One region of the Agromyces sp. P2_B3 genome, then DNA from elsewhere that is predicted to be linked to it. Evidence: predicted binding sites of a transcription regulator. Region 1 holds the regulator's gene; the other holds the start of a gene.
The links. Region 1 encodes HrcA, which represses chaperone genes, less so after heat shock. Its sites were predicted from a motif close to TTNGCACTCGNNNNNNNCGAGTGCNAA; they were not measured.

Region 1 (5,821 bases):
TGTCGGCCCTTCTCGGCCTTCGGCCCCTCCCAGCGCGACACCGAGCGCGAGGCGGCCCACGGCACGATCGCGTCGACGCCGAGCTCGGTGGCGGCCTGCACCGCGAGCTCGTCGCGATCGCCCTTCGCCAGCGCCTGCACGAGCGTGATGCGGATCGCAGGCGGCTCCTCGACGACGACCTCGTCGGCCTCGAGCGTGAGCTCGCGAGGCCCGGTCGCCGTGACGATGCCGAGAACGCGGATGCCGCGGCCGTCGCCGATCGCGATCCGCTCGCCCGTGCGCACCCGCGACACCGTCACCGCGTGCCGAGCCTCGTCGCCCGAGAGCTGGACGGTCGCGCCGGGGGCGACGGACGCGAGGTCGAGGGACTCGTCGAGGTAGAGGTGGCTCATCGCGGCATCCGTCAGCCGAGGAAGCGGTCGCGGAGCCGCGCGAAGAGGCCCTGCTGGAAGTGGCTGAGCGCCGGGGCGGCCGCCTTCTTCGAGTGGGCGAACTGCTGGATGAGGTCGCGCTCCTTCGAGGAGAGCTTGGTGGGAGTGACGACCTGCACGCCGATCTTCAGGTCGCCGCGACCGGTGCCGCGGAGCTTCGTGACGCCGCGGTCCTTGACGGTGAGGATCTCGCCGCTCTGCAGCCCTGCGTGGAGTTCGACTCGCACGTCGCCGTCGAGCGCCGGGATGGTGGTGTCGGCGCCGAGCACCGCGTCGGTCATGGCCACCTCGAGCGTGCAGAGCAGGTCGTCGCCGTTCCGGCTGAACACCTCGTGGTTGCGCACCTTGATCTCGAGGTAGAGGTCGCCGTTCGGGCCCCCGGCGGGGCCTGCCTCGCCCGACCCGGGCATCTGCAGGCGCACGCCGGTGTCGACGCCGGCGGGGATGTCGACCGGCACGGTGCGGCGGGCGCGCACGCGGCCCTGGCCCTGGCAGGTGACGCAGGGCGTGGCGATGACGGTGCCGTAGCCGCGGCAGGTGCCGCAGGGGCTCGAGGTCATGACGTTGCCGAGCAGGGAGCGCACCGCGCGCTGGATCGAACCCGTGCCGTGGCAGATGTCGCACGTGACGGGCGACGTGCCCGGCTGGCAGCACGAGCCGTGGCATGTCTCGCAGAGGATCGCGGTGTCGACCTCGATGTCGCGGTGCGTGCCGAAGATGACCTCCTCGAGCCCCACCTCGACGCGGATGAGCGCGTCCTGGCCGCGTTCACGCCGCGACCGCGGCCCACGGGTCTGCTGGCCGGCGCCGAAGAAGGTCTCGAAGATGTCGCCGAATCCGCCGAAGTTCTGGCCGCCGGCGCCGCCGAATCCGCCCTGCCCGCCGAGGTCGTACTGCTCCCGCTGCCTCGGGTCCGACAGCACGTCGTACGCGTGCGTGACCATCTTGAACCGCTCGGATGCGTCGGCGCCCGGGTTCACGTCGGGGTGCAGCTCGCGCGCGAGGCGGCGGTAGGCCTTCTTGATCTCGTCGGGGGTGGCGTCACGCGAGACGCCGAGGACCTCGTAGTGGTCTGCCACGGAGGGCGTGTCCTTTCGAATTGCCGGATGCCGGTCGGATGCGACGGCAGCGGGGAATCAGCTCTCGCCGAGGGTGCGGGAGAGGTAGCGGGCGACGGCTCGCACGGCCGCCATGCTGTTGGAGTAGTCCATGCGGGTGGGTCCCACGATGCCGAGGCGAGACACGTCGCGACCGGGGATCGCGAACGCGCTCGAGACGACGGAGGTCTCGCCCAAGCCGAACGAGGCGTTCTCGCGCCCGATGCGCACCGCGACCGCGTGCTCGTCGCCGGCCATCTCGCCGAACAGCCGGAGCAGCACGACCTGCTCCTCGATCGCCTCGATGACCCCGAGGATCGACCCCGCGAAGTCCTGCTCGGTGCGCACGAGGTTGGCCGCGCCCGCCACGACGAGGCGATCGTGTCGCTGGGCGCGCGCCTGCTCGGCGAGCGTCGCCGCGATCGTCTGCACCACGACGGCGTGGCGGCCGTCGGCGCCGGGGATCTCGCCGGAGAGCGCGTCCGCGGCATCCGCCATCGTCCGTCCGCCGGCCAGGTCGTTCAGGCGCACCCGCAGCGCGGAGAGGGTCTCGTCGTCGACGGGCTCGTCGAGCGCGACGAGGCGCTGCTCCACCTGCCCCGAGTCGGCGATGAGGATGCCGAGCACGCGGTCGGGGGCGAGGGACACGAGCTCGACGTGCCGCACGCGGGCGCTGCCGAACGAGGGGTACTGCACCACGGCGAGCTGCTTGGTCAACTGGGCGATGAGCCGGACCGTGCGCGCGAGCAGCTCGTCGAGGTCGCTCGATTCGCCGAGGAAGGTCTCGATGGCCTGGCGCTGCGCCTGGCTCAGCGGACGCACGTCGGTGAGCTGGTCGACGAAGACGCGATAGCCCTTGTCGGTGGGGATGCGACCCGACGAGGTGTGCGGCGCCGCGATGAGCTCCTCCTCCTCGAGGAGGGCCATGTCGTTGCGGATCGTGGCGGCGGACACGCCGAAGGAGTGGCGCTCGACGATCGTCTTCGAACCCACCGGCTCGCGGGACGCGACGTAGTCCTGCACGATGGCGCGGAGCACTGCGAGACTGCGTTCGGAGACCATGGTCCTCGCTTCCCTCACCGCTTAGCACTCGTTCTGACTGAGTGCCAATCCTACCGCGAGAATCAGGGTCAGCACCGTTGCCGGGCCGCACGGCGCAGCGCTACCGTATGGGTACCCCGCGAGGCACCTTGCCTGCACCTTCCCTGCTGCAGTCGCGGTTCACCCCTTCTGAACCCCCCTGAAAGGCACGCACATGACCGACCCCAACGTCCAGCCCTCGGATCCGACGGGGCAGACGCCGCCTCCGCCCGCCGCACCGGCGACGCCCACCCCCGCCACGCACGCCGCGCCGCCGCTGACGCCCGAGCAGGACGTGCAGTGGGGCTCGTTCGCCCACCTCGGCGGCGTGCTCGGCTTCCTGCCGTCGCTGATCATCTGGCTCGTCTTCAAGGACCGCGGCGCGTTCACCAACACCGAGGCGAAGGAGGCGCTGAACTTCCAGATCACCCTCGTCTTCGGCTACATCATCTCGGCCATCCTCGTGGTCGTCTTCATCGGTGCGCTGCTCATGTGGGTCGTCTGGATCGTGGGCGTCGTCTTCTCGATCATCGCGTTCCTCCAGGCCAAGGACGGCAAGCACTACCGCTACCCGTTCGCCATCCGCCTCATCAAGTAGGCGCACGCCGGCAAGATCGATCGGCCCGTCGCGGGAGCGCCTATTCCCGCGGCGGGCGTTGCTGTGCCAGCATGAACCTGAACGAGTCTCGCCGAACGGACGAGCCCGGAGAAGGAGACCGCCATGTCCGACCAGACCCCGCCTCCCCCGCCGCCGCAGGGACCGCCGCCGCCGCCACCGCAGGGGCCGCCCGCACCGCCGCAGAACCCCTACGGGCAGAGCCAGCAGCTCAGCCCGAGCGATGAGAAGCTCTGGTCGACGCTCGTGCACATCGGCGGCATCTTCTTCAGCTTCGTGCCGGCGCTGCTGGGCTACCTCATCCTCAAGGACAAGGGCCCCTTCGTGCGCGAGCACACCGCGACCGCGCTGAACTTCCAGATCACGATGGCCATCGCCTACGTGGTCGGCATCGTGACGACGTTCATCGTGATCGGCATCTTCATCCTGATCGCCGTGTGGGTGCTCGTGATCGTCTTCAGCATCATCGCCGCGGTGAAGGCCAACCAGGGCCAGCTCTACAGCTACCCGCTCACGATCAAGTTCGTGAGCTGAGCCTCACTCCTCGAGCAGGCGCCGCACGACGGCGTCCGCGAGCAGCCGCCCCCGCCTGGTGAGCATCAGCACACCGGCGAGGGCGGCTTTCGCGTCCACGAGGCCGTCCGCGATGAGACCGGCCACGGCGTGCCGGCCGCCGGCGTGCAACGACTCGATGCGGATGCCCTCCCGGATGCGGGTCAGCAGCAGCACCCGTTCCGTCTCGCGGGTGCCGGCGTCGAGCACCTCGCGTCCCACGGCCGGCGAGAGCTCCGCCGTCACGCGATCCGCGTAGGCGGCCGGGTGCTTCGCGTTCCACCAGCGCACGCCGCCGACATGGCTGTGCGCGCCAGGCCCGACGCCCCACCAGTCGTCGCCGCGCCAGTACCCGAGGTTGTGGCGCGACCGCTGTGAGGCATCCGTCGCCCAGTTGCTCACCTCGTACCACTCGTACCCGGCGGCGGCGAGCAGGTCGTCGGCGAGCTCGTACATGTCGGCCTCGAGGTCGTCGGAGGGCGTCGCGAGCTCCCCGCGACGGATCTGGCGGGCGAGCTTCGTGCCCTCCTCGACGATGAGCGCGTAGGCGCTGACGTGGTCGGGCCGCTCGGTCACCACCGCCTCGACGCTCCGGCGCCAGTCGCCCAGTGACTCGCCCGGCGTGCCGTAGATGAGGTCGAGGCTCACGTCGAGCCCGGCGTCGCGCGCCCAGCGCACCACGAGCGGCACCCGCGCGGGATCGTGCGTGCGGTCGAGTGCCGCGAGCACGTGCGGCACCGCCGACTGCATGCCGAACGACACGCGCGTGAACCCCCCGTCGGCGAGACGACGCAGGTCGTCGGGTCCGACCGAGTCGGGGTTCGCCTCGGTCGTGACCTCGGCGCCCTCCTCGAGTCCGAACTCGTCGCGCACGGCGCCGAGCATGCGCACCAGGTCGTCGGCGGGCAGCAGTGTCGGCGTGCCGCCCCCGAAGAACACGGTCGAGGCGAGGCGATGCGGCACTCCGGATGCCTCGAGCACCCGCCGCGACATCCGGATCTCACCGATCGCGTGGTCGGCGTAGTCCACCTGCCGCGCCCCCCGCAGTTCACCGGCGGTGTACGTGTTGAAGTCGCAGTAGCCGCAGCGCACGCGGCAGAACGGCACGTGCACGTACACGCCGAACGCCCGGTCGTCGGCGCCCACCGCGGCGGATGCCGGGAGGAGCCCGTCGAGCGGCGCGGGGTCGCCGAGCGGAAGGGCCGAGCCCACCGGCTACACGCCGCCCGCGGGGTGCAGGGCCCGCAGCTCGACGCGGGTGAGCTCCCGGCGCTTGCGGCGCTGGCGAGGAGCCACGAGTCGACGGATGCCGCCGGCGGTGCCGAGCAGCGACCGGATGGTGAGCCACACGGTGTCGTCCTCGCGGTGCTCGAGGATGAACGACTCCTCGCCGCTCTCGGGGCCCTCGGCCGTGGTGCCGTAGGCGAAGCCGACGCGGTCGGGCTCGTCGATCACGTAGACGACGAGCACCGGGGTGTCGTGGTGGCGGAAGCGGCCCGAGCGGCGCAGCGTCGCGGTCATGCCGGCGGCGATGTAGGGCGTGCCGTCGGCGCCGAAGCGCTCCTCGGTTCGCGGCGACGGCTGTTCGGCGAGCGGGGCTCCCTCGGCGTCGTAGACGATGCCCGGGTACTGCGCGCCCGTGCCCGTCGACACGTCGACGACCTCGAAGCCGGCGCCCTGCTGGATGCCCCAGGTCATGAGCGACTCCGCGGCGCGCTCGAAGCGCTCGATCCCGCTGCCGAGGCGCACCGAGTCCTCGGCGGGGCGATAGCCCTCGGGCGGGTAGCGCAGCAGGTCGGGGGCGAGCGTCGCCCCGATCGCCCCGTAGGTGACCGACTGGTCGGTGAACGTGCTTCGTCGGGTCATCGGGAACCTACTTCTTCGCGTCCTTCTTCTCGGTGTCGCCCGAGAGCGCGGCGATGAACGCCTCTTGGGGGACCTCGACGCGGCCGACCATCTTCATGCGCTTCTTGCCCTCCTTCTGCTTCTCGAGGAGCTTGCGCTTGCGGGTGATGTCACCGCCGTAGCACTTGGCGAGCACGTCC
Region 2 (5,821 bases), on a different contig from region 1:
CACGCCAGGTCGGCCTCGGTCACCACGGTTCCGTCGGTCATGCGGGCCCTCCCTCGTCGCTGAGTCCATTGTCGTGCGTGTCAACCCCGCGCCGGCGCGCCGACGGGCGTGTGATCGTGAGGAGGTCAGGGGAGGACACCATGAGCGACGCAACCGCGCACCACGACCCCGAGGGCACGAAGAAGCCCGACGGCCTCGGCGGCGAGGGCACGATCCCGAACGAACCCGACGGCGTGGGCGTCGGCGCGGGCGAGCCGACGACGTTCGAGCCCGAGGAGGATCCGGATGCCGCGTCGCAGCGCGACCCGGACGCCCCCGGCCCGGATGCGACCCGCACAGACGCGACCGGCCCAGCCGCGACCGACCCCGACGAGTCCGACGTGGACGGCCCCGACGCGGCGGAGGGCGTCGCGTTCTGACGCGCCCCGCCTGCCTCGGTCCCGCTGACCTCAGCTCCCGCTGACCCCCGCACCCCCGGGCGCCGACTCCCACCACGCGCCGGCGGCATCGAGCGCGTCGACGTCGCCGCGGTCGCCGAGCAGCTCCCAGCGCAGCAGCGACATCGGCACGTTGCCGTTGCGCCACACGACGTCGTGCAGCTCGCGGAGCGAGAACTCGGCGCCGTCGAGCGCGGCCGCGACCGCGGCATCCGCCACCAGCCGCATGACCTCGTGCTTGCCGACCAGGTACGACATCGCGAGGCCGGGCGTCGCCACGTAGTAGGCGGTCTCCTCGGTGGCGGTGCCGACGTCCATCGGCACCATGCGCACGAAGAAGTCGACGGCCTCGGGCAGGCTGAACGCCCCGGTGGCGAGGTTCACGTCGACGACGACACGCAACGCTCGCAGCCGCATGAAGTTGTGCACGATGACCTGCGAGTGCGGGGCGTCGGCGAAGAGCCCCGCCGTGAGCATGAGCTCCTCGTTGTAGTGCGCGATGCCCTCGTTGGCGACGGAGTCGATGAAGTGCCGCCGCAGCGGATTCGGCTGCGCCCACGACAGCGCGAGCTGCTGGCTGTGCGCGCCCTCGTGGATGATGCCGAGGCGCGGGTCGCGCGCGTTCGCCGCGTCGAAGTAGGGCAGCTCGGCAGACGGCTCGGGCACGTACGAGGTGGCGTCGTCCGCCACGCGACGGACGCTCGTGAGGTCGTCGTTCACGCCGAGGAACGCGAGGGGCTCGAGGTAGGGCGGCGTCGGCGCGAAGCGGTAGCGGCGCAGCGTCTCGGGCTGGGAGAGCAGGCCCGCGGATTCGTAGAAGGCGCGCACCTCGGCCTCCGCGGCGGCCTCGGCCGTCGACTCGGCCTCGGCTGAGGCGGCAAGCGGGGGCTCGGCGACGTCGCGGAGGCGGGCGCGGGTCGCCACCTCGGCCACGATGCTGCGGTTCGCGTCCTGCATCGCGGCGCGCACCAGCTCTTCGGGATCGTGCGTCACGAGCGCGACGTGGCGCAGGTACCACGTGAAGGCCTCGCGTCCGACGGGCACGTCGGGCCCGAGCCGATCGGCGGATGCCGCGAGCCAGCCTCGGAACCGCTCGAGGGCCGCGCTCGCCCCGGGCTGCGCGGCCCGCAGCGCGGCGGCGGTCGTGGCATCCGTCAGCGGCACGACCTCGGCCACGGAGCGCTCGAGCCGCGCGCCGATCTCGTGGAGGTCGGCCGCCGCCACCCGGGCGAGGGTCGCGACGCCGGCGCGCTCGAGGTTCGTGATCGCCTGCTCGACGGCGGCGGGGATGGCCTCGAGCACGCGGACGAGGTCGGCCTGTCGCCGCTCGTCGAACGGCGGTGGCGGCAGCAGCAGGTCGAACCACGGACCGAGCACCTGCGACGTGAGGAACACGGCGTCGCGCTCCCAGTTGCGGAGCACCTCGAGCTCCCAGTGCACGCGCGCCAACGCGGCGCCGAGCAGCCGGTGGTCCACCTGCGTGCCGACGGGCAGCGCGCCGAGCCCCTCGGCGTCGATTGCCTTCCAGCGGTCGGCGAAGCCGGCGAGCGTGAGCGTGAACTCGTGGATCGCGGCACGGTCGAAGCGCGGCAGCCACCCGGCCGGGCGCTCGACGCGCGGGATGTCGTCGGACGTGCGGAACGAGGTGGCGTCGCGCCACTCCGAGAACTCGGCGCCCAGTCGTGCGAGGTCGGTTGCGAGCGACGTCATGCCCTCCACGCTAGACCCGGCCACCGACGGGAACGGCGGTGCACATGGCGGGAGCCCGCCCCGCCGGGCGGCGGTGCGGGCTCCCCGGGTTGGTCGGTCGCGTCAGCTGCCGCTGCCGTTGCCGCGGCCGGCCGTGACGGCCTGCTCGCCACGGGAGACGGACTGCACCTCGACCTTGCGCGGCTTCGCCTGCTCGCTCACCGGGATGACGACGCTCAGCACGCCGTTCTCGTAGTGGGCGCTGATGCCCGAGGTGTCGAGCCCGTCGCCGAGGGTGAGCTGGCGCAGGAACGATCCGCTCGGACGCTCGCGCACGAGCCACTGCGCCTGCTCGTCGGAGCGGAGCGTGCGCTCGGCGCGGATGGTGAGCAGCTGTCCGTCGATGTCGACGTCGACCGAGCCGGGGTCGACGCCCGGCAGGTCGGCGTTCAGCACGTAGTGGTCGCCATCGCGGTGCAGGTCGATCGGCATCACGCGCGGCCCCTGCCTCGAGTCGAGCATGGTCGCAGCGAGGCGGTCGAGGTCACGGAACGGGTCCCAGTACATGGCCATGATCGGCATTCCTCCCTGTGTCGCGGCCCTCTTCGGGCCGGTGTCCAAGACTTGAGTCGATCTCGCTCAAGTAGGTTCAGATTAGCACTCGCACCGCGAGAGTGCCAAGAGCGCAGCGCGTGACATCCGTCCGGAATTCGGGGTGCCCGATCGTCACTGTGTCGCCGCCCGGAGCGCTTGCGGCAGCGGCGCTCACCGCGTTGACTGGGGCGATGCGCGTCGTCATCGCCGGAGGTCACGGCAAGATCGCCCTCATCCTCGAACGCCTGCTCGCGGAGGCCGGCCACGAACCCGTGGCGATCATCCGCAACCCCGACCATCGCGACGACGTCGACGCCACCGGCGCGGTCGCCGTGGTGCTCGACCTCGAGCACGCGTCGGTCGACGAGGTCGGCCAGGTGCTGAAGAACGCGGATGCCGCGGTGTTCGCCGCGGGCGCCGGCCCGGGCAGCTCGGCCGAACGCAAGTTCACCGTCGACCGTGACGCGGCGATCCTGCTCGCCGACGCCGCCGAGGCTGCGGGGGTGCCCCGGCTCGTCGTCGTCTCGGCCATCGCCACCGACGAGTTCGACGCCGAGTCCGACGACGTCTTCCAGCTCTACCTGCGTGCCAAGAGCGAAGCGGATGCCTCGGTGCGCGAGCGCGACCTCGACTGGACCATCGTGAGGCCCGGCGGGCTCACGAACGAGCCGGGCACCGGGCGTGTGCGTGCCGCGACGACGGTGCCTCGCGCCTCGATCCCCCGGGCGGATGTCGCGGCGACGATCGCCGCCCTGCTCACCTCGGGCGCGGCATCCCGCACCCAGTTCGAGCTCGTCTCGGGGGACGATCCCATCGACGAGGCGCTGGCCTCGCTCTGAGCCGGCCCGAGCGCGCGAGACTCACTGCTGCCGTTCAGCCGAGCCGGACGAGGCGCGTCACGTCGTCGTCGGGCAGCTCGTCGGCGACCGCCGTGACCAGCATCGACTCGAGCGTCACGTTGCCGCCGTACGAACTGAGGAACGCCGTGTCGGCGGCATCGCGCCCGGTCGCGATGCGCACGAGCGTCGACCGCGGCGCGAGCGTGGTGGCGTCGACGACGTCCCACGCGCCGTCGACATGCGCCTCGGCGACCGCGTGGAAGTCCATCGGGTCGAGGCCCGGCGCGTAGACGGCGGCGAGGCGAGCCGGCACGTCGAGCGCGCGCAGCAGCCCGATCACGAGGTGGGCGTAGTCGCGGCACACGCCCCGGCCCGCGAGCAGCGTCTGCACCGCGCCGTCGGTCGGCTGGCTCGAACCGGGCACGTAGCTGAGGCGCGTGCCCACCCACGAGCTCACGGCCGCGAGCAGGTCGGCACCGGCCAACCCCGCGAACTCCGCGTGCGCGGTCGGCGCGAGCCGGTCGGCCTCGCCGTAGCGGCTGGGCCGGAGGTACTCCAGCAGTTCCAGCTCGGTTCCGGATGCCGCGTCGGCGCGCCCCTCGACGGTGGCGCCGTAGTCGAGCGTGACCGTGCCGGGCGCGACGTCGACGACGTGGATGCGCGTGCCCGCGGCATCCGTCACCTCACGGGGCTGGATCGCCTCGCCGTCGTGCCGCAGGGCGAGTCGCTCGGCCGGCGGACGGGCCGCCACGGCGACGATGAACGCGAGCCGCGCCGGAGCGGCGACCTGCAGGGTGAGCTGGGCGGAGACGGATCGCTGCATGCGTGACACCTCGTTCGTCCTCGAAGGGCGTGCCGGGTGGCACCGTCCCATTCTCACCCGCGGGCGACCCATCTGCCCAGCCCTCCGGCGCGCGGCTAGCCTGAGGGGCATGGGCATCTCGGCCACGCTGCGCGCCACGAAGCGGGTCCCGCTGCTGCAGGTGGCGAAGTCGGCGGTCGCGACGATCGCCGCCTGGCTCATCGCGGGCTGGCTGATCCCCGGGCCGCTGCCCGTGTTCGCCGCGATCGCGGCGCTGCTCGTCGTGCAGCCGAGCGTGAACCAGTCGCTCGGCAAGGCGGTCGAGCGCTCGATCGGGGTGATCCTCGGCGTCGTGATCGCCACGGGCATCTCGCTCGTGTTCGGGCAGAGCACCTGGATCATCCTGCTGGCGATCGTCATCGCCATGCTCGTCGCCTGGGCGCTGAAGATGACGCCGGGCACGTCCAACCAGGTCGCGATCAGCGCGATGCTCGTGCTCGCGCTCGGCGCGTCCTCGCCCGAGTACGCCCTCGATCGGGTGCTCGAGACGCTCATCGGCGCGGCCATCGGCATCGTCGTCAACGTGGCCATCGTGCCACCCGTGGCGGTGGCGCCCGCGCGCGAGCACATCGCCCGGCTCGGCGCTGAGCTCGCGGCATCCGTCGATCGACTCGCGGCGGCGCTCGAGGGGCCGCAGGCGGCCGCCGACGTCGAGACGCTGATGATCGAGGCGCGGCTGCTGCGTCCGATGCGGGATGCCGCCGAGGCCGCGATCGACGCCGGCGAGGAGTCGCTCACCCTGAACCCCCGCCGGTCGGCGCACCGAGAGGAGCTCGCGGCGCTGCGCGACCTGCTCGACCTGCTGAGCCCGATCGTCACGCAGCTGATCGGCATGACGCGGGCCTTCGCCGACCACTACGACGACGCGCTGCACCGGGAACCGACCGTGCGCGCCATCGCCGAGCAGCTGCGCCGGGTCGCGCACGACGTGCGGCTCGCCGTGCGCGTCGCCGAGCCCGAGCCCGAGCCGGTCACGTCCGAGACGCCGGCGCTCACGTCGGCGCTCGTCATCGCCCCGCCGACGTCGGGCCACTGGATCCTCGTGGGCTCGCTGATGGAAGACCTGCGCCGCATCCGCGAGGAACTCGGCGCCGGGTCGGCCTAGCCGCGCGGATGCGCGCGGCCGGGATGGCCGACGGCGACCGGCGACGGCATCAACCGAAGGTTCGACGCGCGCGCGGCGAGCCCCTGCCTAGGCTGGCGACGCAACCCGACCGGGATCCACCAGACGACGGCAGGAGCGACCATGACCACGACGTCCTCGACCACGACGACGACCGGCACCACCCGCGGCGACCTCGCGAGGCAGCTCACGGTGGCGGTGAGCGCGGTGCTGGCGGTCATCGGCTCGTTCATCGGCTCGGGCGCCGCGGGCGGGCAGCCGATTCAGGATGCCGCGG

Region 2: AC1DZA_RS01075 (Hsp20/alpha crystallin family protein) is a predicted target of HrcA. The motif match lies at 2,781-2,807, and genes of this name have one in related genera.

What each region holds. Positions count from the first base shown of each region.
Region 1 is NZ_JBFUDH010000007.1:83,482-89,302, reverse strand. It holds gene AC1DZA_RS12025 (16S rRNA (uracil(1498)-N(3))-methyltransferase) at 1-392, opposite strand, end outside; gene dnaJ (molecular chaperone DnaJ) at 404-1,510, opposite strand; gene hrcA (heat-inducible transcriptional repressor HrcA) at 1,568-2,590, opposite strand; gene AC1DZA_RS12010 (DUF4870 domain-containing protein) at 2,784-3,206, shown strand; gene AC1DZA_RS12005 (DUF4870 domain-containing protein) at 3,330-3,758, shown strand; gene hemW (radical SAM family heme chaperone HemW) at 3,762-4,988, opposite strand; gene AC1DZA_RS11995 (DUF1990 family protein) at 4,992-5,642, opposite strand; gene lepA (translation elongation factor 4) at 5,650-5,821, opposite strand, start outside.
Region 2 is NZ_JBFUDH010000001.1:228,404-234,224, reverse strand. It holds gene AC1DZA_RS01090 (nucleoside deaminase) at 1-41, opposite strand, end outside; gene AC1DZA_RS01085 (hypothetical protein) at 141-419, shown strand; gene AC1DZA_RS01080 (DUF885 family protein) at 450-2,147, opposite strand; gene AC1DZA_RS01075 (Hsp20/alpha crystallin family protein) at 2,250-2,699, opposite strand; gene AC1DZA_RS01070 (NAD(P)H-binding protein) at 2,912-3,559, shown strand; gene AC1DZA_RS01065 (transglutaminase-like domain-containing protein) at 3,594-4,382, opposite strand; gene AC1DZA_RS01060 (FUSC family protein) at 4,492-5,526, shown strand; gene AC1DZA_RS01055 (tryptophan-rich sensory protein) at 5,668-5,821, shown strand, end outside.